3 regions of the Kocuria flava genome follow, and region 2 is predicted to be linked to each of the others. Evidence: riboswitches for the same ligand, from Rfam matches in the RefSeq annotation. Region 2 holds a riboswitch; each other region holds the start of a gene.
The links. Region 2 has a riboswitch for cyclic di-AMP ahead of AS188_RS15205 (C40 family peptidase). Riboswitches for the same ligand answer to the same signal wherever they lie in the genome.
Positions count from the first base shown of each region.

Region 1 (7,240 bases), 1.6 Mb from region 2:
GCTGCTGCGCAGCGGGCTGCGGGTGCCGGCCCGCTCCCGGCCGGAGAAGCTGGAGCGCACGCTGCGCCGCCGCTGGGACGCCCGCTTCCCCGGGCACGCGGACCTCGGCGCCGAGCTGCTGGCGCGCTGGGGCGAGCCGCACCGGCGCTACCACGGCCCCGCCCACCTGCTCGCGGTGCTCGAGGCCCTCGAGCGGCTCGTCCCGGAGGCCTCGCCCCTGCCCACCCCCTGGACGGAGGACGCCCTCGTGCTGGCGGCCTGGTTCCACGACGCCGTCCACCGCGGGCGGGCCGGGGCGGACGAGCGCGAGTCCGCGGAGCTGGCCCGGGCGCGCCTGACGGCCGCGGGCTTCCCCGACGCGGTGGTGGCCGAGGCCCGGCGGCTGGTCCTGCTGACGGAGGGGCACCGGGCGCAGCCCGGGGACACGGCGGGGGCCCTGCTGCTCGACGCCGACCTGGCGGTGCTCGGCGGCAGCCCGCAGGAGTACGCGGCCTACGCGGCGGCGGTGCGCGAGGAGTACGCCCACGTGCCGGCGGCGGACTTCGCCGCGGGCCGGCTGCGGGTGCTGGAGGGCCTGCTCGCCGGCGGGCCGCTGTACCGCACCGCGGCGGCGCGACGGCGCTGGGCCGCCGCGGCGGCCCGCAACCTGGCCGCCGAGACCGCCCGGCTGCGCGACGTCCCGGAGCCGGTGCCCGGGGGCGGGGTTCCCGAGGGGTCCGCGGTGCTCGTGATCACCGCGGTGTGCTTCCTCGACGACGACGGCGCCCTGCTGACGGTGCGCAAGCGCGGCACGGACCGCTTCATGCTGGTGGGCGGCAAGCTCGAGCCCGGCGAGACCCCGGTGCAGGCGGCGGTGCGCGAGGCCCACGAGGAGGTCGGCCTGCGGGTGCGCCCGGAGGAGCTGGTGCCGCTGGGCGAGTTCGAGGCCCCGGCGGCCAACGAGGCCGCGACGTGGGTGCGCTGCACCGTCTTCACGGCGGCCCTGGCGCAGCGCCCGCGCCCGCTCGCGGAGATCGCGGAGCTGCGGCGGCTGCCGCTCGGGGCGGCGCTGCCGGAGGACCTGGCGCCGCTGCTGGCGGAGCACGTGGTGCCGGCGCTGCGCCGGCGTGCCGCGCCGGGCGGTGCCGCGCCCGCCCACGGCTGAGCACCGGGCGGCGCGCGACCGCACCGGGTCAGCTGCGCGGACGGTGCTCCGGGGACGCCGCCCGGTCCTGGGCGCCGCGGCCGTGGCGCGCCCGGTGCAGGAGGATCCCGGCGACGAGGCCGAGGACGATACCCACGCCGCCGAGCACGGAGACCCACATGGCGGCGTGGCCCACGAACGCGGCCACGACCAGCCCGGCCACGACCCCGGGCACGGCGCCGGCCATCATCCCCCACGCCATGTAGGCGTACTCGCGGTCGAGGCTGGTGCGGGCGCTGCGCTGGTAGTCGGTGGGCATGGTCCCATTCTACGGGGCTCCCGCCGGCCGCCTCCCGGGATGCCGGCCCGTGCGGGCCCGGCCGGCGGCCGCGCGGGGACGGCACGCTCCCCCGCTGCGGACGAAGCCGGGCAGCGGCCGCAACGACGACGTGCGCGGCCCCGGCCCTCTCGGCCGGGACCGCGCACGTCGTGCTCGCGGGGGTGAACCGGGTCAGCGCACCCGGACGAACACGGGACCGGAGCCGACGTTGACGCTGTCGATGACGGTCGTCCCGCCGTTCCAGCCGCCGTGCACGGCCTTGCCGCCGCCGATGTAGACCGCGATGTGGGCCGCGCCCATGCCGCCGTCGGCGTAGTAGACGAGGTCGCCCGGCTGGGCCTGGCCGGCGGAGACCTGGGTGCCGAGGCTCAGGTAGGAGGCCGGCCAGCCGTGGTGGTTGATCCCGGCGGCGCGCAGGGCGTTGGTGACCAGGGCGGTGCAGTCCTGGCCGACGCCGAGCTGGCCGCGGGCGGCGGAGGCGATGGTCGCGCCCTTGCCGGAGGAGCTCGACTGGGTGGTCACGGTGCGCTCGGCGGCGGGCGCCGGGGCGGCCTGGCGGACGGGCTCGGCCGCCGGCTTCGGGGCGGGGGCGGCCACCGGCTGCGGGGCGGGCGCCGGCTTCGGGGCGGGCGCCGGCTTCGGGGCGGGCGCCGGCTTCGGGGCGGGGGCGGCCACCGGCTGCGGGGCGGGGGTCGGCTTCGGGGCGGCCACGGGCACGGCGACCGGTGCCGGAGCCGCGGCGATCGCCGGGGCCGCGGGCTGCGCAGCGGGCGCCTGGGGCTCCGCCTTCTTCGTTTCGGCCTTCTCGGTCTTCTTCGGCTCGGCCTTCTTCGCGGTCCTCTCCTCGGTCACGTGGGCGACCGGCTCGAGCGAGACCGTGGTGCCCGGCGCGGGGGTCGCGGCGGCGACGGCGGAGAGCGGGGCCTCGGCGCCGGAGTCCTGGGCGGGGGCGGCCTGCACGGAGACCGTCGTGGCCAGGGCCAGACCGGAGAACGCGGCGGCGGCGGCCACGGTGCGGGCCTTGCCGGAGAAGAAGGAGGTGGTGTCGGGGGCGGAGTGCGCGGAGCGGGACATGATCGGTGCGGGAGCTTTCTGCCGGGGGTGGGCCCGCACCGGCCGGGCGCACGGCAGGGCACCCCGCGGATGCGGCGCGGGGTGCTGCGGCGTGGCGCGGGCGGCGGTCCGGGATCGCGGAGGCCGCCCGTGGCGGGCGAGCGGAGGGGGTGTCCGGGAGAGCGGACGGGGTGGACCGGAGGAGGGGCACGGTCCGGGGTCCGCCGGGGCGGACGGGCGCCGTCCGGGACGGTCAGGACCGTCCCGGGCGGCGGGCCGGGTCAGCCGACGCGGTAGTACCCGTCGACCGGCATGGCGTTGACGGAGTGGATCTGGGTGCCCTGCGTCGGGTTGAGGGCGGAGATCATCTTGCCGCCGCCGATGTAGATGCCGACGTGGGCGCCGCCGTTCTGGGAGACCAGGTCACCGGGCTGCGGGGAGGCGACCGGGGTGGAGGCGGCGAACTGCGACCAGGTGGTGCGGGGCAGGTCGACGCCCTGCTGGGCGAAGACCCACTGGGTGAAGCCGGAGCAGTCCCAGGCGCCGAAGGCGGTGCCGCCGTAGACGTAGCCGGAGCCGAGGCCCTGCATCGCGGTGCCCACGATGCCGCCGGAGGAGGCGGTGGAGGCGATCTCGACGGTGTCGTTCGACTGCACGGCCAGGCCTGCGGACGGCGCGGCGGGGGCCGGGGCGGGAGCCGGGGTCGCGGCAGGGGCCTCGTAGATGTAGGAGGTCTGCGCGGCCAGCGACGAGGAGGCCGGGGTGGCGTAGACGGCACCGGCGCCGCTCGAGGCGGCGGGCACCTCGGCGTAGGCCTGGGCCGGGGCCACGGAGCCCAGGACGGCCGCGCCGGCGGCGGCGGCGATGGTGGTGTTGCGCACGGCGTGCGACGCGGTGGCGGCACGGTGGCGGGCAGAGTTCTGCTTGAAGAAAGCCATGGGTGTGTGTTCCTCCCTTTGCCTACGAGGTGAGCTGTCGGGTTCGGGTGGGAGACACCCGGTCGCGGGGCGCGGACGCCCCTGCGGCTTAACCCCAAGGACCCGGACGGACCGGGACCGGAAAGTGGTTCCCCCGCTTCTGCCAAGCAGTTTCTGTGTTTCGGACCCCGGGCACCGGCAGAATTCGGCGATGTGCTCCGTGGGGCGCCGATCCGACCAGTGATCGGCACGCGTTGAACAGTACATGACCTATTACGGAAGTGTCACGTTTTGATCACGACGGATCACGGATTGGCAACCTCGGGCGTCCGGATCGGGGCGTTCCGTGCCGCCGGAGCGTCTCGGCCGGCTGGACGTCCGTCCGGTGCAGTGCGGCTCCGCGGCCCGGAATCCCGGGCCCGACCTGCGGCTGCGCGCTGCCGGTGGCACCCCGGACGTGATCCGGACGATGGTCGCTTGTGAAAGTCCACACACCGTGCCGTCGGAGCCCTCCCGGGCCCCGGTCGAGGACCTGCCGGCCGGGGCGCGGACGGGGCCGCCGGCCGGGCGGGGCGGACGGCGGGGCCGGGCCGCTCAGGCGGTGACGCGGATGGCCTGGGCGGTGCGGGGGTCCAGCTCGGCGGCGCGGCCGGTGGCCGGCACCTCGACGAGGACGCGGCCGGACTCCTCGCGGACCGTCACGCGCGCCCCGGTGAGCAGGCCCGTGTCGCTGAGCAGCCGCAGCAGCTCGGCGTCCGCCTGCACGACCTCCGGCAGCAGCGCCACCGTGTGCAGGGCCCCGGGGTCCTGGCGGGCGGCGTCGAGCAGCGTCCGCTCGGGCCCGGGGGCCGGGGCGTCCTCGATCCCCAGCCCCGCGAGCCCGGGGATCGGCGTGCCGTAGGGGGAGAACCGCGGACCCTCGAGCAGGTCCACGATGCGGCGCTCGACCTGCTCGCTCATCACGTGCTCCCACCGGCAGGCCTCGTCGTGCACCTGTGCCAGGTCGAGGCCGATGACGTCGGCCAGCAGCCGCTCGGCGAGCCGGTGCTTGCGCATCACCTGCACGGCGCGCTCGCGGCCGGGGCCGGTGAGCATGAGGGAGCGGTCGGGGGAGACCGTGAGCAGGCCGTCGCGCTCCATCCGGGCGACCGTCTGGGAGACCGTGGGGCCGGAGTGGCCGAGGCGCTCCACGATGCGCGCGCGCATCGGGCGGATCCCCTCCTCCTCGAGCTCGAGGACGGTCCGCAGGTACATCTCGGTCGTGTCGATCAGGTCGCTCATGGGGTGGTTGTCCTTCCGCCGGCCGGCCGCACCGGGGATCCTGCCCGGGCCGGTTGTCCAGCACGAGCTTAGTCTCCGCGGCCGCGGCTCCCGTCCCGTCCCGGCCCCGGTGGCCCTCGCCCGGGGCCCGGGGCGTGACGGGTGGGGCAGAATGGTCCGGTGACCCCGGCCCGCCGGCCCTCCCGCCGGCCGGAGCCGGCACGCCGTCCCCGCCGCACGCACCCGAGGGAGTCCTCCTTGCCCGCCACCGTCACGATCCCCCAGCACCTGCTCCCGGCCGACGGGCGGTTCGGGGCCGGTCCCTCGAAGGTCCGCCCCGAGCAGGTCGAGGCCGTCCGGCGGGCCGGCGAGCGCCTGCTGGGCACCTCGCACCGCCAGGCCCCCGTGCGGGCGCTGGTCGGGTCCGTGCGGGAGGGACTGGCGCAGTTCCTGCGCCTGCCGGAGGGCTACGAGGTGCTCCTGGGTCTGGGCGGGGCGACCGCGTTCTGGGACGCGGCCGCGTTCGGGCTCGTGGAGCGCAGGGCCCAGCACCTGGTGTTCGGGGAGTTCGGGGCGAAGTTCGCCCAGGCCACCGGCCGGGCGCCGTTCCTGGCGGGCTCGACCGTCCTGGAGGCGGCCCCGGGCACCCGCTCCCGGCCCCGCGCCGAGGAGGGCGTGGACGTCCACGCGTGGCCGCAGAACGAGACCTCCACGGGCGTGGCCGCCCCGGTGGTGCGCCCCGAGGGGGCGGCCGATGACGCCCTGGTGCTCGTGGACGCGACCTCGGCCGCGGGCGGCACGGCCGTGGACCTGGCCGAGACGGACGTCTACTACTTCTCCCCGCAGAAGAACCTCGGTTCCGACGGCGGGCTGTGGCTGGGGACCTTCTCCCCCGCCGCGGTCGAGCGGATCGAGCGGATCGACGCCTCGGACCGGTGGATCCCGGACTTCCTGCGCCTGGGCACGGCCCTGGAGAACTCGCGCAAGGACCAGACCTACAACACCCCGGCCCTGGCGACCCTGGTGATGCTCGACGAGCAGCTGCGCTGGCTCAACGACCGCGGGGGGATGGACTGGGCGGCGGCGCGCACCGCGGAGTCCTCCGGCCGGGTCTACGCCTGGGCGGAGGACTCGGCCTTCGCGACGCCGTTCGTGGCGCACCCGGAGGAGCGCTCCACGGTCGTGACGACCGTGGACCTCGACGCGTCCGTGGACGCCGCGGCCGTGGCCGCCGTGCTGCGCGCCCACGGGGTGGTCGACGTCGACCCCTACCGCAAGCTCGGGCGCAACCAGCTGCGGATCGCGACGTTCGTGGCGATCGAGCCGGACGACGTCTCGGCGCTGCTGGCGTGCGTCGACCACGTGGTCGGGCAGCTCGGCGCCGGTTCCTAGGCCGGCGCGCCCGGCCCGGCGCCCGTACGGCCGGACCGCAGCCGGAGCAGGAAGAGCAGGCCCACGGCCGCGCCGCCGGCCCCGGCCGCCACGGCCGCGCCCATCCCCCAGCGCGGGCCCAGGGCGTCGGTCAGCCACCCGACCAGCGGGGCCCCGAGCGGGGTGCCGCCCATGAAGATCGCCATGTAGAGGCTCATCACGCGCCCGCGCATCACCGGCGAGGTGGTCGACTGCACGTAGGCGTTGGCGGTGGTCATGACCGTCAGCGACGCCAGCCCGCACGGCACCAGCCACAGTGCGAACAGGGGCAGGGTCGGGGCCGTCGCAGCACCCAGGCAGGCGAGCCCGAAGGCCGCGCTGCCGCCGAAGACGTAGCGCAGCCGCGCCCGCCGGCGCCGCGCCGACAGGAGCGCCCCCGCGACCGTCCCGAGCGCCAGCACCGAGTTGAGCGCCCCGAACACCTCGGAGCCGCGGCCGAACTCCGGTCCGGCCATGGCCGCGAGGAAGACGGCGAAGTTCATCCCGAAGGTGCCGAGGAGGAAGATCGCCACGAGCACGGCCACGATGTCGGGGCGCCCGGCCACATAGGCCAGGCCCTCCCGGATCTGGCCCCGGCCCCGGCCGCTGCGGGGCATGGGGCGCAGCTCGTCGACGCGGATGACCAGGATCGCGGCGAGCATCGCCCCGAAGGTCACGGTGTTGAGCAGGAACACCCAGCCGGTGCCCACGGCGGCCACGAGCACGCCGGCCACGGCCGGGCCGACCAGCCGCGCCGAGTTGAACGACGTCGAGTTCAGCGCGACCGCGTTGGAGAGGTGCTCGTCGTCGACCAGCTCGGAGACGAAGGTCTGCCGGACGGGGGCGTCGACGGTCGTCGCGACGCCGAGGGCGAGGGCGAAGACGTAGACGATCTCGAGGGTCACCGCGCCCGAGAGCACGAGCACCCCGAGGGCGGCCGCGAGCGCGGCCATGGCCGTCTGCGTGCACAGCAGCAGCCGACGGCGGTCGAGCCGGTCGGCGAGCACGCCGGCCCACGGGGCCAGGAGCAGCTGCGGGAGGAACTGCAGGGCTGTGACCACGCCGATGGCCGAGGCGTCGTGGTCGGTCAGCCCGTCGAAGACGAGCCAGGACTGGGCGGTGCGCTGCATCCACGTG
Region 1 covers NZ_CP013254.1:1,467,378-1,474,617, reverse strand. The annotation lists partial or broken gene AS188_RS17210 (DUF4031 domain-containing protein) at 1-664, shown strand, start outside; gene AS188_RS17205 (NUDIX hydrolase) at 689-1,144, shown strand; gene AS188_RS06650 (hypothetical protein) at 1,173-1,442, opposite strand; gene AS188_RS06645 (C40 family peptidase) at 1,635-2,537, opposite strand; gene AS188_RS06640 (C40 family peptidase) at 2,798-3,454, opposite strand; cyclic di-AMP (ydaO/yuaA leader) riboswitch at 3,462-3,613, opposite strand; gene AS188_RS06635 (metal-dependent transcriptional regulator) at 4,028-4,714, opposite strand; gene serC (phosphoserine transaminase) at 4,952-6,085, shown strand; gene AS188_RS06625 (MFS transporter) at 6,082-7,240, opposite strand, start outside.
Region 1: linked by a shared signal. The riboswitch ahead of AS188_RS06640 (C40 family peptidase) and the one ahead of AS188_RS15205 (C40 family peptidase) in region 2 are both predicted to bind cyclic di-AMP.

Region 2 (7,240 bases):
GATCCGCACCCGCTCCAGCGCCGGACACGCCTACTACGCCAAGAAACGTGCTGAAGGGAAAGCGCCGCGAGAAGCCATCCGCTGCCTGAAACGTCAGCTGGCCAGCACCGTCTGGCGGACCATGATCAAAGATTGCTCTGCGCGTTCGACCCAGGTTCCCGAGACGGTCGCCCTGGCCGCTTGACAATACAGAGGGACCACCGCCCCCATGGAGCCCTGGGTGGTCAGACACCCTACGAACGACTACGCCAGAAAACCCAAGACCCACTGTCATAAGCCTCCGTCAGTTGCACAGCTAGGCCCGGGGGAGGCCAGCGCTGAGGGGTTCCGCGAACAGCTGCGCTCCCTCGTGGAAGGCCTACCCCGGCCTCACGGGTCCCACGGCGATTACTGGCCCAGGGCCCACACCAGGCGCACCTTGCCCAACCGAGTACGGTCGAGGTTCGCCACCACATTTACCTGCACCGGAGTGTCCACCATACCGGCTTCCGCCAGGACCGCAGCGACCCTCTCCCTCATCGACTCGGTGGTATGTCCCGGTGCCAGGCCCACCGACTGCACCTGCAACCGGCCAGGGTGCTGGACGACTTGCCACCCGCCCCCGACACTTCGTCGAGGACCCGGTGGAAGACGTTGGGGTGGACCTGGGTGCGCCCCGATGTCGTGGGCAGTTCCAGGACGTCCTCTTGGCGACCTTCCACAGCGGCGAGCTGGCGGAAGGACCGGCCGCAGGGGCACCTCCTTTCCGCAAGAGCGACTCGGTCCGAGAGTTCGTAGCGGATCAGCGGCAACGGTCGGGCGAACAGCACCGTCACCAGCAACCGGGTCCCCACGGTGCCCGGCGGCACAGGACTCCCATGCTCGTCGACGGGTTCGACGATGACCAGGTCCTCGTAGACGTGGCGGGTGCGGTACCGGCACGGGGAGGCGATCCCTGCTGTCTCGGTGGCCGCATAGACGTCGAAGGGGCGTTCCCCCACGCGGCGTCGATGTCGGCGGCCGCGGTGGCGGAGAGCACTTCCGCGGCGTCCATCACCGCCTGTGGGGCGATCATCAGGCGCCCGGCTTGCTGTTCAGCAGCCAGGGGTCCCAGCACGGAGGGATAGCCCACCAGCAGGCGCGGTTGAAAGGCGTTGAGCGCGGTCACGATCTCGGACAGGGGGCTGGCGGCGTCCAGGCGCAGGGTTGGCACCAGCGGGGACTGCATCGAGGCCCCCACCACCGCCGACTGGTGAGTGGGCACCCGGGAACTGGCCACGGCCATGCGCAATGGCCTGGTCAGCCCCGCCGGGATCTCCGCCCAGGTGGTGGCCCTGGCGTAGGAGGCCAGCACCGTGGCCCACTCGGTGCGGTCCCACACGAACACTCCGGGGGTGCCGGTGGTCCCGGCCGTGGCCGTAGCCCACCACCGTCCCCGCCAGGGCACCCCCCGGGTTGCCGTCACCGCCGGCCAGGGGGGTCAGGTGCGCTTCGAGGTCGGTGCGCTGCAATCCGGGGACGGTGACCGCCTCATCGAAGTGCTCCATCAGATCGCTCTTGGTGACTGGGGGCAAGGCCTCCAACGGAGCGTGTAGGAGACCGGCGTGATGACGACGATAGAACGCAGATCGGGCATAGGTTTCAGCTCGCACCCGGGCCAGGGCGTGCGACCGGTGGGACACGATCCGTGCCGCGTCCCACCGGTCCCTCTGCCGCCAGATGGCTCGCAGGAACAGCACATGAGCGAGCAACCGGGCATTCACCGCCATGACTTCTCAGCCCTGTGCGCCCCCGGCGTCCGAGGGTCAGACGTTTCCATCCTGGCCGGCGAGCCAGGTACGGAAGTCGGCGACCTGAGCCTGCTGGGTGGTGATCCCGGCGGTGGAGGCCACCCGCAATTCTGCGTGCGGTGCCCGGGCCTGGGGCTCGAGGAACTCGATGATCCCGCTGGAGTGGTGCGGGATCATCTTCTGCACGAAGGCGACGTCGAAGCCCTCACCGGCTTCCACCGCCAGCAATTCCTCGTGCATCATCTGCATCTCCTCCTCCATGGTCGCCATCTCCTGGCGGGCCTCCTCCGGGGCCTGGGCCTTGGCTTCGTCCGGGGTCAGTCCGTACCACTGATCCAGCCACCGGGTGAACTGCTCGATCTGGTGCTGCTGGTCGGCGATGATGTTCTCCGCATGCGTGCGGATGTCGGGGCTGGTGCCGCGCTCCAGCTCCAGTTGGGCCATCTCGATGGCGCCCTGGTGGTGGCCGATGATCTCGGCCAGGAAGGTGATCTCCAGCTCCTCGCCTTCGAGGCCGGCCAGGGTCTCGCCGAACTCATAGGCCGTCGGGGAGGTGGGCTCGGGCTGGAGAGTCTCGGTCTGGGTATGGGCAGAGACCGGGGTGGCCTCCCAGTGGGCAGAGGCCGGGGCGGTCGCCCCGCCCAGCAAGGCGGTGGCGGCGACGATAGTGGCGGCAGCCGTGCGGCGGCCACGGAATGGGGTGCAATACATGACGATGTCTCGCTTCCACGACGAGGGAGCTCGACCCTGAGGTGCCGGCTCGGTGATCACCCCGCCGCCTGGGTGGGAACGATCCGCGCGGGCGGGGCTGTGCTAATGAGATACGGGGGGAAGAGTGAACCCCGCCTCCAGAGGTGCCCGGTCAGCGGATCAAATTCCTCTTTCACCGACGAAGGCCCACCAAGGGCGTCCGTAGGTCAGCATCGGCCTTCAGAAGAGGCTCGGTCCCGTTGAAGAACATTTCCACGGGCTCAGTCAGCCCAGCATCACCCGGGCGGCGGGTGCGTCATGGCGGCGGCCTGTAGCCCACAGGGGCAGACTCGCCCGCGGCCCCGATCCCACCGGCCACGGGCCTTCTCACTACCCCCGCCGCCCGAGTGATGGGTCAGCGCGGTCGGGCTCAGCCCAGGGCAGCGACCAGCTCAGCACAGGCGGCCTCGCAGCGCCGGCAGGCCTCGGCGCAGATCCGGCAGTGCTCGTGCATGTCCGCGTGGCGTTCGCACTCATCGGCGCAGGCCTTGCAGGCCATCTGGCAAGCCCGGATCGCATCCAGGGTGATGTTGGCGTCGTAGCCGGTGTGCCGGGAGAGCACCCGCCCGGTGGCCTCGCACAAATCCGCGCAGTCCAGGTTGGTGCGGATGCACTTGGTCAGCTCCGCGACCATGTCCTCGGACAGGCACGCATCGGCACAGGCGGTACAGGTCTGGGCGCACTCGAAGCAGGCTTCGATACAAGCCGCCAATTTGCCCTGGTCCACCCCACCCAGATCCTTCGGGTAGGCCTCCAGCATCGCGCTCACGTGGTGGGTCATGGCGTGCTCCTTCGTCGGTCCGATGGGAGACGAACCGACCGGAGCCAGCCCGCCATGGAATCGACAGTAGACTGCGGACCCGACCGGATGAAGCCCTCAATCGTGAAGATTCCATGAAGATGCGCCGCAGGCTGAGGTGGTCAGCATTCGTATCAGTGTTCCGATACGCGACGGATTCCCCGGGATTATGAAGATTGAATGAAGAAATATCGTCTCGTCCGGCGGTGAAGCACCGAAGTACCTCATGGCGAACTGGAGGTTTCCCGAGCTTTTCCTTGAGGTACTCGGATGTCAGCGTGGGCTGCGCGCCGGTGGCCTCCTCCTTCCTCCTGGTGGAGGGCCACAGCTTCAGCCGCGGATTCCCGGGGAGAACCGCAGGTCAAGGCGGGTCAGTCCGTGGTTTCGGGGTCCGCTGCGGAGCGCGCGGGGACCCCTGGAGGATCCTCTCAGCCCTGCGTCTCTTCCGTCCTGGCGCTCTTCGTCGAACGGCCTCAAGAGCCGGAATGAACCCGTAATCGGAATGTGACGTTTTCGTTATCTCTTCGCTACTGTCATCTGCGTGCCGATCGCCGATCCGGTCGGCATCCCCGTGCACATCGCCGAATTCTGCCGGTGCCCGGGGTCCCAAACACAGAAATCGCTTGGCAGAAGCGGGGGAACCACATGCGGTCCCGTCCACCGGGACCTAGGGGTTAAGTCGTTCGGAGCGCGTGCGCTCCGCGGCCGGGTGTCTCCCACCCGCATCCGACAGCTCACCTCGTAGGCAAAGGGAGGAACACACGCTCATGGCTTTCTTCAAGCACAGCTCTGCCCGCCACCGTGCCGAGACCACCTCGCACGCCGTGCGCAACACCACCATCGCCGCCGCCGCCGGCGCCGCGATCCTGGGCTCCGTGGCCCCCGCCCAGGCCTACGCAGAGGTCCCCGCGGCCTCCGGCGCCGTGTCCTCGGCCCCCGCCCCCGCCTCGCTGGCGAACTACACCTCGTACACCTACGAGGCCCCCGCCGCCCCGGCTGCCGCTCCGGACGCCGCCGCGACCACGGCCGAGCAGGCTCCGGCCGCGCAGCAGAGCGCGTCCACCGCGGGGCTGTCCACGCAGTCGGTTTCCACCCAGTCGCTCTCGTCGGCCGGTGGCCTCGTCGGCACGGCCATGAAGGGCCTCGGCGGGGCCTACGTCTGGGGTGGCACTACGTTCGGTGCCTGGGACTGCTCCGGTTTCACCAAGTGGGTCTACGCGCAAAACGGTATCGACCTGCCGCGCACCAGCCAGGAGCAGTGGGCGGCCGGCACCCCGACTACCAACCCGCAGCCCGGCGACCTCGTCGTCCAGAACGGTGGCGGTCACATCGGCATCTACCTCGGTGGCGGGAAGATGATCTCCGCTCTCAACCCCACCCAGGGCACCTTCATCCACGACGTGAACGCGATGCCCGTGGTCGGCTACGTCACCTTCCGTTGATCCGCACCCGCCGCCCGCGACGGCCTCGGTCGTCGCGGGCGGTCTTCCAGATCCCGGATAGGTCGTCCTGGCAGCTACCGGTCCAGCCGGGGTTTCCGCGGGCTGCGGCTTGTACTGCCCTCCGCGATGTTCCGGTGGATTTGCTCAACCCAGCAGAACGCTCCTGAACCTCTCATGGCTCGTGACCTGACCTCCTCGAACGGCATCGGCTCCTTCTTCACCGGCAAGGCCCGCACCGTGGCCGCCGTCGCCGCCTTCTCCGGCCTGGCCCTGGCCACCACCGTGTCCGTGCAGGCGGCCCCGGCCCAGGACGGCACCGCCGACGCCCCGCTGACGGCCCTCGCCGCCGCGTCCCCGTCGGCGGCCCCGGCCGTCTCCCTCGAGCCGGTCGCCCACGTGACCAAGGCCGAGAAGAAGGCGCAGCCCCGGGCCGAGCAGAAGGCCCCGGCCGCCATCGCCGCTCCCACCATCCCGGCCCCGGTGGCCGCACCCGTCCCGGATATCGAGGCCCCAAAGCCCGCTGCCCCGGCGCAGGCCGTGGCCACCCCCGGGCCGCACCCGTGGCCCAGGCCGCCCCGAAGCCCTCCCCGCAGATCGAGGCCCCCACCCCGAAGCCCGATGACCCGGCGCAGGTTGTGGCTGCCAAGGCTCAGCCTGTTGCCCAGGCCGCCCCGAAGGTGGCTTCGAAGACCGCAGAAAGAATCACGCCCCAGGTGTCGGCTTCGGGCCAGGGCGCGACCATCGCCTCCGCGGCGAGGGGCCAGCTCGGCGTGGGCCAGGACTGCACCGCCCTGGTGACCAACGCCCTGCGTGCCGCCGGCATCAACTTCCGCGGCTGGCCGGCTGACTACTTCAAGCTGGGTGCCCCGGTCACCGCGGGCCAGGCCCAGCCCGGTGACCTCGTCTACTACGCCGACGGCGGCATGGGCACTCCGCACATCGGCGTCTACGTCGGCGGCGGCAAGGCCGTCCACGGTGGCTGGAACGGTGGGTCCACCGTCTTGGACAGCGTCAACGTCGGCTCCGGACCGGTCTATATTCGCGTGCGCTGAACCCACGCGAGCACACACTCCGGGTGCGTGGAACCTGTTCGACCAGACGGGGACCGCGCACCCGCTTTTTCAGCATTTCAGTGGACGACACATCGTGGGTGGCTGCGGTGATGGCCTTGAGCGTGCAGATTTCGTGCTGGGGCAGGCCAGCGGCGGCGACCAGCGCAGAACGGCTCCCAGGACAAGCTCAAGGTGGAAACTATAGATCGCACAGCAGGCCCGTGCGGCCGTGGTTGCGTTGACGGGCGTCGTCGTGGGCGGCGGTACCACGGTCAATTGTCCTTGCCGCACCGGGACGGTTCGCTGTATCCAGCAGAATGTCCCATCCGACGATGAAGGAACCCGAATGTCTGCACCTCTCCCTGGCCGGATCCTGGTGGTCGACGACGAAGCCGACCTCACACAGCTGATCGAGGGTTATCTGCGCAAGGCCGGGCTGGAGGTCGCCGTGCGCCATGGCGGTCTGGAAGCGGTGGCAGCGGTGCGGGATTTCAGCCCGGATGTGCTGGTGCTCGACCTCGGTCTACCCGGAATGGATGGGATTGAGGTGTGCCGTCAGGTGCGGACCTTCTCGAACTGCCATGTGCTGATGCTCACCGCTCGTGACGACGAGGTGGACAAGATCGTGGGTCTGTCGGTGGGTGCTGATGACTACGTCACTAAACCGTTTAGTACTACAGTCGCGCTTGTGAAGGGGTTGTGGCCCGGCTCATCATGGTGTGATGAGCGAGGACGTGGCGGTGGCCGAGGTTCGGCAGTGGGCCGAGGGTCTGGAGGAAGTCGCGGAGCTGATCGGTGGGCGGTTCGCGAGGGCGGAGCCGCGGGCCAACGCGATGGCCTACCTGCAGGGGTTGCTCTCAGGTGCGGAGCGGAAGAACTCGTGGACGATCTCGGAGCAGGCCGGCCACGCCACCCCGGATGCGATGCAGCGGTTGCTCTCGACCACGGACTGGGACCCGGACGCGCTGCGCGATGACCTGCGCGCCTACGTGGTGTCCTATCTCGGGGACTCGGACGGGGTGCTGGTGGTGGACGAAACAGGGTTCCTCAAGAAAGGAACCCGCTCGGCCGGGGTCGCCCGGCAGTACTCGGGCACGGCAGGGCGGACGGAGAACTGCCAGGTCGGGGTGTTCCTCACCTACGCCACCCAGTCCGGGCGGACGTTCCTGGACCGGGAGTTGTATCTGCCCAGGGCCTGGACCGAGGACTCCGACCGTTGCGCTGCCGCGGGCATCCCGGAGGAACGGGGCTTCGCCACGAAGCCGGAACTGGCCGCGACCATGCTGGAACGGGCGGTGGCCGCCCATGTACCGGCCGCATGGGTGACCGCCGATACCGTCTACGGCCAGGCCTGGGCCTTCCGCCGGGCCGTGGAGGAGACCGGGCTGCACTACGTGCTGGGCGTGCCGGCCAGCCAGGCCGTGTGGC
Region 2 covers NZ_CP013254.1:3,409,256-3,416,495, forward strand. The annotation lists gene AS188_RS15185 (IS110 family RNA-guided transposase) at 1-184, shown strand, start outside; gene AS188_RS17595 (hypothetical protein) at 812-1,366, opposite strand; gene AS188_RS15195 (DUF305 domain-containing protein) at 1,785-2,480, opposite strand; gene AS188_RS15200 (four-helix bundle copper-binding protein) at 2,890-3,300, opposite strand; cyclic di-AMP (ydaO/yuaA leader) riboswitch at 3,920-4,078, shown strand; gene AS188_RS15205 (C40 family peptidase) at 4,086-4,760, shown strand; gene AS188_RS15215 (C40 family peptidase) at 5,474-5,812, shown strand; partial or broken gene AS188_RS16670 (response regulator) at 6,159-6,485, shown strand; gene AS188_RS15220 (IS701 family transposase) at 6,535-7,240, shown strand, end outside.

Region 3 (7,240 bases), 880 kb from region 2:
CCCTGCGCCCGGGCCGCGGCGCCCGGCGCCGCTGCCTCGACGCGCTCGCCGAGGTCGGGCTCGCCGACCGCGCCGGCGACAGCGTGCAGGTGCTCTCCGGCGGCCAGCAGCAGCGGGTGCTCATCGCCCGGGCCCTCGTGCGCGAGCCCGACCTGCTCGTGCTCGACGAGCCCCTGTCCGGGATGGACCGGGCCTCCATGGAGGCCCTCGCCGGCACGCTCGGGCGGCTGCGCGAGCGCGGGGCCACCGTGCTGGTGGTCCTGCACGACCTCGGCCCGCTCGAGCGGCTGATCACGCGCACCGTGGTCCTCGAGGGCGGCCGGGTGGTCCACGACGGCCCGGTGGCCCCCGGCCCGGAGGAGCACCCCGAGGCCCACCCCCACCCCGAGACCCCCGGTCGCCCGCCGACCGCCCCCGACCTGGAGAGGAACTGGTGACCCCGGTGCTCGAGACGCTGAGCGCGATGCTCGCCAGCCCGCTGATGCAGCGGGGCCTGATCGCCGCGGTGCTCGTGGGCCTCGCGGCCCCCGTGATGGGCACCTACCTGGTCCAGCGGCGGATGGCGCTGCTGGGCGACGGCATCGGCCACATGGCCCTGACCGGCGTGGCCATGGGCTGGCTCACCGGTGCCGCGGCCGGGCTGGGGGACAAGGACGCCCTGGCCGTGCCCGGGGCGATCGTGGCCTCCGTGGGCGGGGCCCTGCTGCTCGAGGCCGTGCGCCGGCGCGGTCGGACGAGCGGGGACGTGGCCCTGGCCCTGCTGTTCTACGGCGGGATCGCCGGCGGCGTGCTGCTGATCGGGATCGCCGGCGGCACCTCGGCCAGCCTCACCGGCTACCTCTTCGGCTCGATCTCCACGGTGACCACCGCGGACGTGTGGCTCACCGCCGGACTGGCCGCCCTCATCCTCGGCGTGGGCATCGGCCTGCGCCCGGCCCTGTTCGCCCTGTGCCACGACGAGGAGTTCGCCCGCGCCTCCGGGGTGCCGGTCCAGGCGCTGAACCTGCTCGTGGCCGTGGTCGCGGCCCTGACCGTCTCGGTGTCCATGCGGGTGGTCGGGGTGCTGCTGGTCTCGGCGATCATGATCGTGCCGGTGGCCACCGCGCAGCTGCTGACCCGCTCCTTCGCCACCACCATGGCCGTGGCGATGGGCCTGGGCGCCGCGGTGTGCGTGGCCGGGCTCGCGATCACCTACGTCCAGCCCCTGTCCCCGGGGGCGACCATCGTGGTGCTGGCCATCGGCGCCTACACCGTGGCCGCGGTGGCCGCACCCGTGCTGCTGCGGCTGCGGGACGGGCGCGCCCGGCGGACCGCGGCGGCCTGAGCCGCGCCGCCGCCGGCACCCGCGGAGGTGGCGCCGGGGCGCTCGCGGGCGCCGGCCGCGTCCTGCGCCCACGCCCCGCAGCTCCTCACCCCGCCCCGGACCGCCCCGGACGGGGCGGTGGGCCCCCGCCGGACATGACAGTCCTGTGAAGAATCCCGCCGGCTCCCGCCCGTGGTGAACGGCACATCCTGATTCCCGCCTGGTGCCGTCCTCCCCGGCCGCCGGGTGCGGGAACCGCTCCGCCGGCACCCGTCCGGGGCGCGCCCTCGGACGGGCGGGCCCCGTCCGCCGGCGCGACGCCCCTGGTCAGCCCGGTCCCGGAGGCGCCGAGGCTCGCCGGGGGTCGGTGCGGAGGGGCCCGCCTCCGGCTGCCCGGGCGGGGGCCGAGCCGGGAGCAGGAGCTGGGCGCCGGGCGGGAGGCGCCGCACAGGAGCCTGGGAACGGCCCCGGCGATGCCGTTATCGAAATGTGACATGCAGGCTCCGGGCTGGCTACGGTCACCGACGTGCCGAGGACAGATCCGCCCGGCACCCCCGGGCACGACGCCGAGTTCTGCCGGTGTCCGGGGTCCACCAGACCGTTTCGGCAGAAGCGGGGGAACCACTTCTCGGTCCCGGTCCGCCCGGGACCTCGGGGTGAAGCTCGCCCGGACGTGCGCGTCCGGGCGGCCGGGTGACTCCCACCCGAACCCGACAGCTCACCCCGCAGGCGCAGGGAGGAACACCAGCATGACCTTCTTCAGCAGCAGCTCCGCCCGCCACCGCGCGAGCGCCTCGTCCCGTCTCGTGCGCGGCACCGTGCTCACGGCCGCCGCCGGCGCGGCGGTGCTCGGCTCCGTGGCCCCGGCCCAGGCCTACGCCGAGATCCCGGTCGCCCCCGAGAGCTCGTCCACCGCGCCCGCCGCGGCGACGGCGTCCCTCACCGCGGCGAGCACGGCCGCCCCCGCGCCGCTGGACGCGCCCACGGCCGCCCCGGCCGAGGAGCCCGCCGGCACGGACCTCGCCCCCCAGTCGGAGGGCGTCGTCGAGATCGCCTCCACCGCGTCCTCCGGCGGCATCGTCGGCACCGCGATGCAGCAGGAGGGCAGCGGCTACGTCTACGGCGGCACCGAGCCCGGCGCCTGGGACTGCTCCGGCTTCACCCAGTGGGTCTACGAGCAGCAGGGCATCGACCTGCCCCGCACCAGCCAGCAGCAGTGGGCGGCCGGGACCCCGACCTCCGACCCGCAGCCCGGCGACCTCGTCGTCCAGAACGGCGGCGCCCACATCGGGATCTACCTCGGCGGCGGCAAGATGATCTCCGCGCTGAACCCGTCCCAGGGCACCGTCGTCCACTCCGTGGACGCCATGCCGGTCGACGCCTACGTCAGCTTCCGCTGACACCCGGCGCGGGCACGGGCCCCGCCGAGGACGACGCCGGGGCGCCGTGCCGGTCCGCCGACCGCGCCGGCGCCCCGGCCCCTCCCACCGGAGGAGCGGTAGCCTGCGGTACGAGTCGTGGAGGAACCCCGCCGCGCCCGGACGAGCACCGGAGGAAGCACCCCATGAGCCTGAGGATGGCCCTGACCGCCCGGGCGGTCGCCGCCCGCGCCCGCCGCACGCCGCGGCGGGAGCTCGCCGCGCTGCACGGCCGGCCCTGCCCGCCGCCCGCCCGCGTCCCGCGGGACCTGCGGCGCAGCCACGCGGTGGAGCGCACCGAGGTCGCCGGGCGGCCCGTGCTGCGGCTGACCCCGCGCGCCGGGGCGGACGGGACCCACCTGGTCTACCTGCACGGCGGGGCGTTCGTGAACCCGCTGCTGCCCGCGCACTGGTGGATCGTGCGCGAGCTCGTGCGGGGCACCGGCACCACCGTCACCGTCCCGCTGTACCGGCTGGCCCCCGAGGGCGATGCCGACGAGGGCTACGACTTCCTCACCGCCGCCTGGGCCGGCCTGACCGAGGACCCGGGGGTGCGGCGGATCGTGGTGGCCGGCGACTCCGCCGGCGGCAACCTCGCGATCGGCCTGGCCATGGCCCTGCGCGACGCCGGCCGGCGCGGCCCGGACCACGTCGTCGCCTTCTCCCCGGCCCTGGACCTCACCGCCTCCCACCCGGCCGTGCGCGAGCTGGACCCGCACGACCCGATGCTGGCCGTCGACGAGGTCCAGCCCCTGTGCGCCGCCTGGGCCGGGGACCGGGCGCTGACCGACCCCGTGGTCAGCCCGCTCTACGGGCGGGTCGAGGACCTGCCGCCGGTGCACGTGGTGCAGGGCGGGCTCGACATCCTCACCGCCGACGCCCTCGAGTTCGCCCGCCGGCTGGCCGCCGCGGGCAACCCGGGCCGGCTGATCTACGAGCCCGGCGCCTTCCACGTCTACGTCGGCGCGTGGTGGACCCCCGAGGCCCGGCGGGCGCTCGCGCACGTGCGCTTCCTGCTCACCGGCCCCGGGACCGTGCGATAGGGTCCGGGCATGTCGCAGATCCGTGAGGCCCGCCCCCAGGACGTCCCCGCCGTCCTGGCGATGGTGCGGGAGCTGGCCGAGTACGAGCGGGAGCCCGATGCCGTGCGCATGAGCGAGGAGCAGCTGGCCGAGGCCCTGTTCGGGACGCACCCGGCGGTCTTCGCCCACGTCGTGGACGACGGCGAGCGCCTGCTCGGCTTCGCCCTGTGGTTCCGCACCTTCTCCACCTGGGAGGGCGTGCACGGGATCCACCTCGAGGACCTCTACGTCCGCCCCGAGGCCCGCGGTGCCGGCCACGGCAAGGAGCTGCTGCGCACCCTCGCCCGGCACGCGGTCGACCGGGGCTGGGCCCGCGTGGAGTGGAGCGTGCTGAACTGGAACGAGCCGTCCATCGGCTTCTACCGCAGCCTCGGGGCCCTGCCCCAGGACGAGTGGTCCGTCTTCCGCCTCACCGGGGACGCCCTGCGGGAGGTCGGGGCCGCGCGGGAGCACGAGCCCCGTTCGGCGTGAGGCCCGGACCGGCGGGTCCCCGGGGAGCGACGAGGAGGACGACGACGGTGGTCGGCACCGTGCTGGCGCTGCGGCTGCGCGCCGGGCTCTACGCCTTCCGGGAGAGCCTGTTCCTGCTGCCGGCGCTGATCGTGGTCGCGGGCGCGGTGGCGGCCGAGGCCGCCTGGGCGCTCGACCGCGCGGCTCCGGAGCTGCTGCCCGTCTCGCTGCGGATGTCCACCAACGCCGCGATCTGGCTGCTCAGCGTCGTGGCCGGGGCGACGATCACCACCGCCGGGGTCGTGTTCTCCCTGACCGTGGTCAGCCTGCAGCTGGCCTCCAGCCAGTTCTCGCCCCGGGTGATGCGCTCCTTCGTCCGCGACCGGCTCAGCCAGGCCGTGGTGGGCCTGCTCGTGGCCACGTTCGTCTACTGCGTGCTCGTGCTGCGCCACCTCAACGGTGAGCCCGCCGAGCCCGCGCCGGGGCTCTCCCTGGCGCTCGCGGTGGTGCTCACCGTGGCCACGGTGCTGCTGATCATCGCCCACCTGGACCACCTCGCCCGCCGGCTGCAGGTGGGGGAGGTCGTGCGCTCCATCGCGGGGGAGGGGCGCGACGTCGTCGACGCCGTCCTGGCCCGCGGTGCGGCGGAGGAGCCCCTGCGCGGGCGGGTCGAGCTGCCCGGAGGCGGGTGCCGGGTGGTGCGGGCCCCGCACGACGGCTGGGTCACCCAGGCGGGCAGCGCCGACATCCTGGCGGCCGTCCCCCCGGGCACCGTGGTGCGCCTGGAGACCCGCACCGGCGCCTACATCCATGAGGGCGAGGCCCTGGCGACCTTGTGGCCGGTCCCGGACCGGCCCGGGCCCGTGGACCGGCGCCTGGGAGCGGTCGTGCGGGTGAGCGCGACCCGCACGATGCAGGAGGACGTCGACTTCGCCGTGCGCCAGCTCGTGGACATCGGCCTGCGGGCCCTCAGCTCCGCGGTCAACGACCCGACCACGGCGGTCGAGTCCGTGCTGCGGCTGGGCAGCCTGCTGCGCCGGCTGATCGCCTGCGACCTCCCGCCGGAGGCCGTGGGCGGGCCCGCCGGGAGGGTGCTGCTGCGCCCGTGGGAGCTCAGCCACGAGGAGTACCTCGGGCACGCCTTCGACCAGCTGCGCCACGCCGCACCGGCCCAGCCGCAGGTCGCGGCCGCCCTGCTGCGCACCCTGCGGATGCTCGCCGTCCACGCGGAGGACGTCGGGCGCCCCGGGCTGGTGGCCCCGCTGCGCCGGCAGGCCGCCCTGCTGCTCGAGGCCGCCGAGGCGGAGCCCGCCCTGCACCCCGCCGACTGGCGGTGGCTGCGGGCCGTGGCCGACGCCGCGACCGACCCGGCCGACCACGGCCCCCGCCTCGTGGACGGGGCCGTGCCCGCGGAATAGCGCGCACCCGCTCCGCGTTGCCCTTTCATTGACATGTCAATGAAGGAGTCGCCGTGCTGGACGTCGTCGTTCTCGGGGCCGGGCAGGCCGGGCTGTCCGCCGCCCACCACCTGCTGCGCCGGGGCCTGGAGCCCGAGCGGGAGTTCGTGGTGCTCGACGCCAACCCCGGTCCCGGGGGCGCATGGCGGCACCGGTGGCCCTCGCTGACCTTCGGCGGCGCCCACGCGATCCACGACCTGCCCGGGATGCCGCTGGGGGAGCCGGACCCCGCCGAGCCGGCCTCGGCCGTGGTCGCCCGCTACTACGGCGACTACGAGCGCCGCTTCGGTCTGCCCGTCCACCGCCCCGTGGCCGTGCGGCGGGTCGGGTCCACGACCGGCGACGACGCCGGGCCGCTGCGCGTGACGGCCGAGGACGGCGCGTGGGAGACCCGGCTGCTGATCAACGGGACCGGCACGTGGGACCGCCCGTACTGGCCCCACTACCCCGGGCGCGAGCTCTTCCGCGGCCGGCAGCTGCACACCCACGACTTCCGCGGCGCCGAGCAGTTCCGCGGGCAGCACGTGGTCGTGGTCGGGGCCGGGACCTCGGCCGTGCAGTTCCTGCTCCAGCTCGAGCGGGCCGGGGCCACGACCACCTGGTCCACCCGTCGCCCCCCGCAGTTCACCGACCGGACCTTCGACGCCGCGTGGGGCCGCGACGTCGAGCACCGCGTCGCCGAGCGCACCCGGGCCGGGCTGCCCCCGCTCAGTGTCGTGGCGACGACCGGTCTGCCCCTGACCCCGGAGTACCGCGCCGGCATCGAGGCCGGGGTGCTCGTCTCCGCCGGTCCGCTGCAGGCCCTCGTCCCGGACGGGGTGGTCCTGGCCGGCGGCCGGCACGTGCGCGCCGACGCGGTGCTGTGGGCCACCGGCTTCCGCGCCTCCCTGGACCACCTCGCCCCGCTGCGGCTGCGCGAGCCCGGCGGCGGGATCCGCACCGACGGCGTGCGGGTGCTCCGGGACCGGCGGGTGCTGCTCGTCGGCTACGGCGCCTCCGCCTCGACGCTGGGGGCGACCCGCGCCGGACGGGCCGCCGCCCGCGAGGCCGTGCGCCTGCTGGCCGGGTCCTCAGCGGTCGTCGGCCGATGACCGCACGGTCACCCCGCGCATCGCGATCCGGTGGAAGAGCCCGCCGAGCGCCGCGCCGATCACCCACGCGAAGCCGCTGAGTCCCGCCAGCTGCGGCAGCCACACGGCGAGCACCGAGAACACGGCGGCCAGGGCGAAGGCGAGCACGGCCCGCCGGTTCCAGCCGTCCGTGAACCAGTAGGTGCCGCGCGGGTCGGCCGAGTACAGGTCCTGCAGGTTCAGCCGCTGCTTCCGCACGAGGTAGTAGTCGGCCACGATGATGCCGTACAGCGGGGCGAGCACCGCCCCGAGGGTGTCGACGAAGCGGGGCAGGCCGATCGTCGAGATCACGGCCACCCACAGCGCGCCGATGACGAAGCCCGCGACCGCGGTGATCGTCCCGGCCGTGCGGAAGGAGATCCGCGACGGGCTGATGTTGGACAGCGAGTAGGACGGCGGG
Region 3 covers NZ_CP013254.1:785,985-793,224, forward strand. The annotation lists gene AS188_RS03625 (metal ABC transporter ATP-binding protein) at 1-437, shown strand, start outside; gene AS188_RS03630 (metal ABC transporter permease) at 464-1,324, shown strand; cyclic di-AMP (ydaO/yuaA leader) riboswitch at 1,892-2,047, shown strand; gene AS188_RS03635 (C40 family peptidase) at 2,053-2,703, shown strand; gene AS188_RS03640 (alpha/beta hydrolase) at 2,868-3,764, shown strand; gene AS188_RS03645 (GNAT family N-acetyltransferase) at 3,774-4,274, shown strand; gene AS188_RS03650 (DUF2254 domain-containing protein) at 4,322-5,671, shown strand; gene AS188_RS03655 (NAD(P)-binding domain-containing protein) at 5,725-6,801, shown strand; gene AS188_RS03660 (NCS1 family nucleobase:cation symporter-1) at 6,781-7,240, opposite strand, start outside.
Region 3: linked by a shared signal. The riboswitch ahead of AS188_RS03635 (C40 family peptidase) and the one ahead of AS188_RS15205 (C40 family peptidase) in region 2 are both predicted to bind cyclic di-AMP.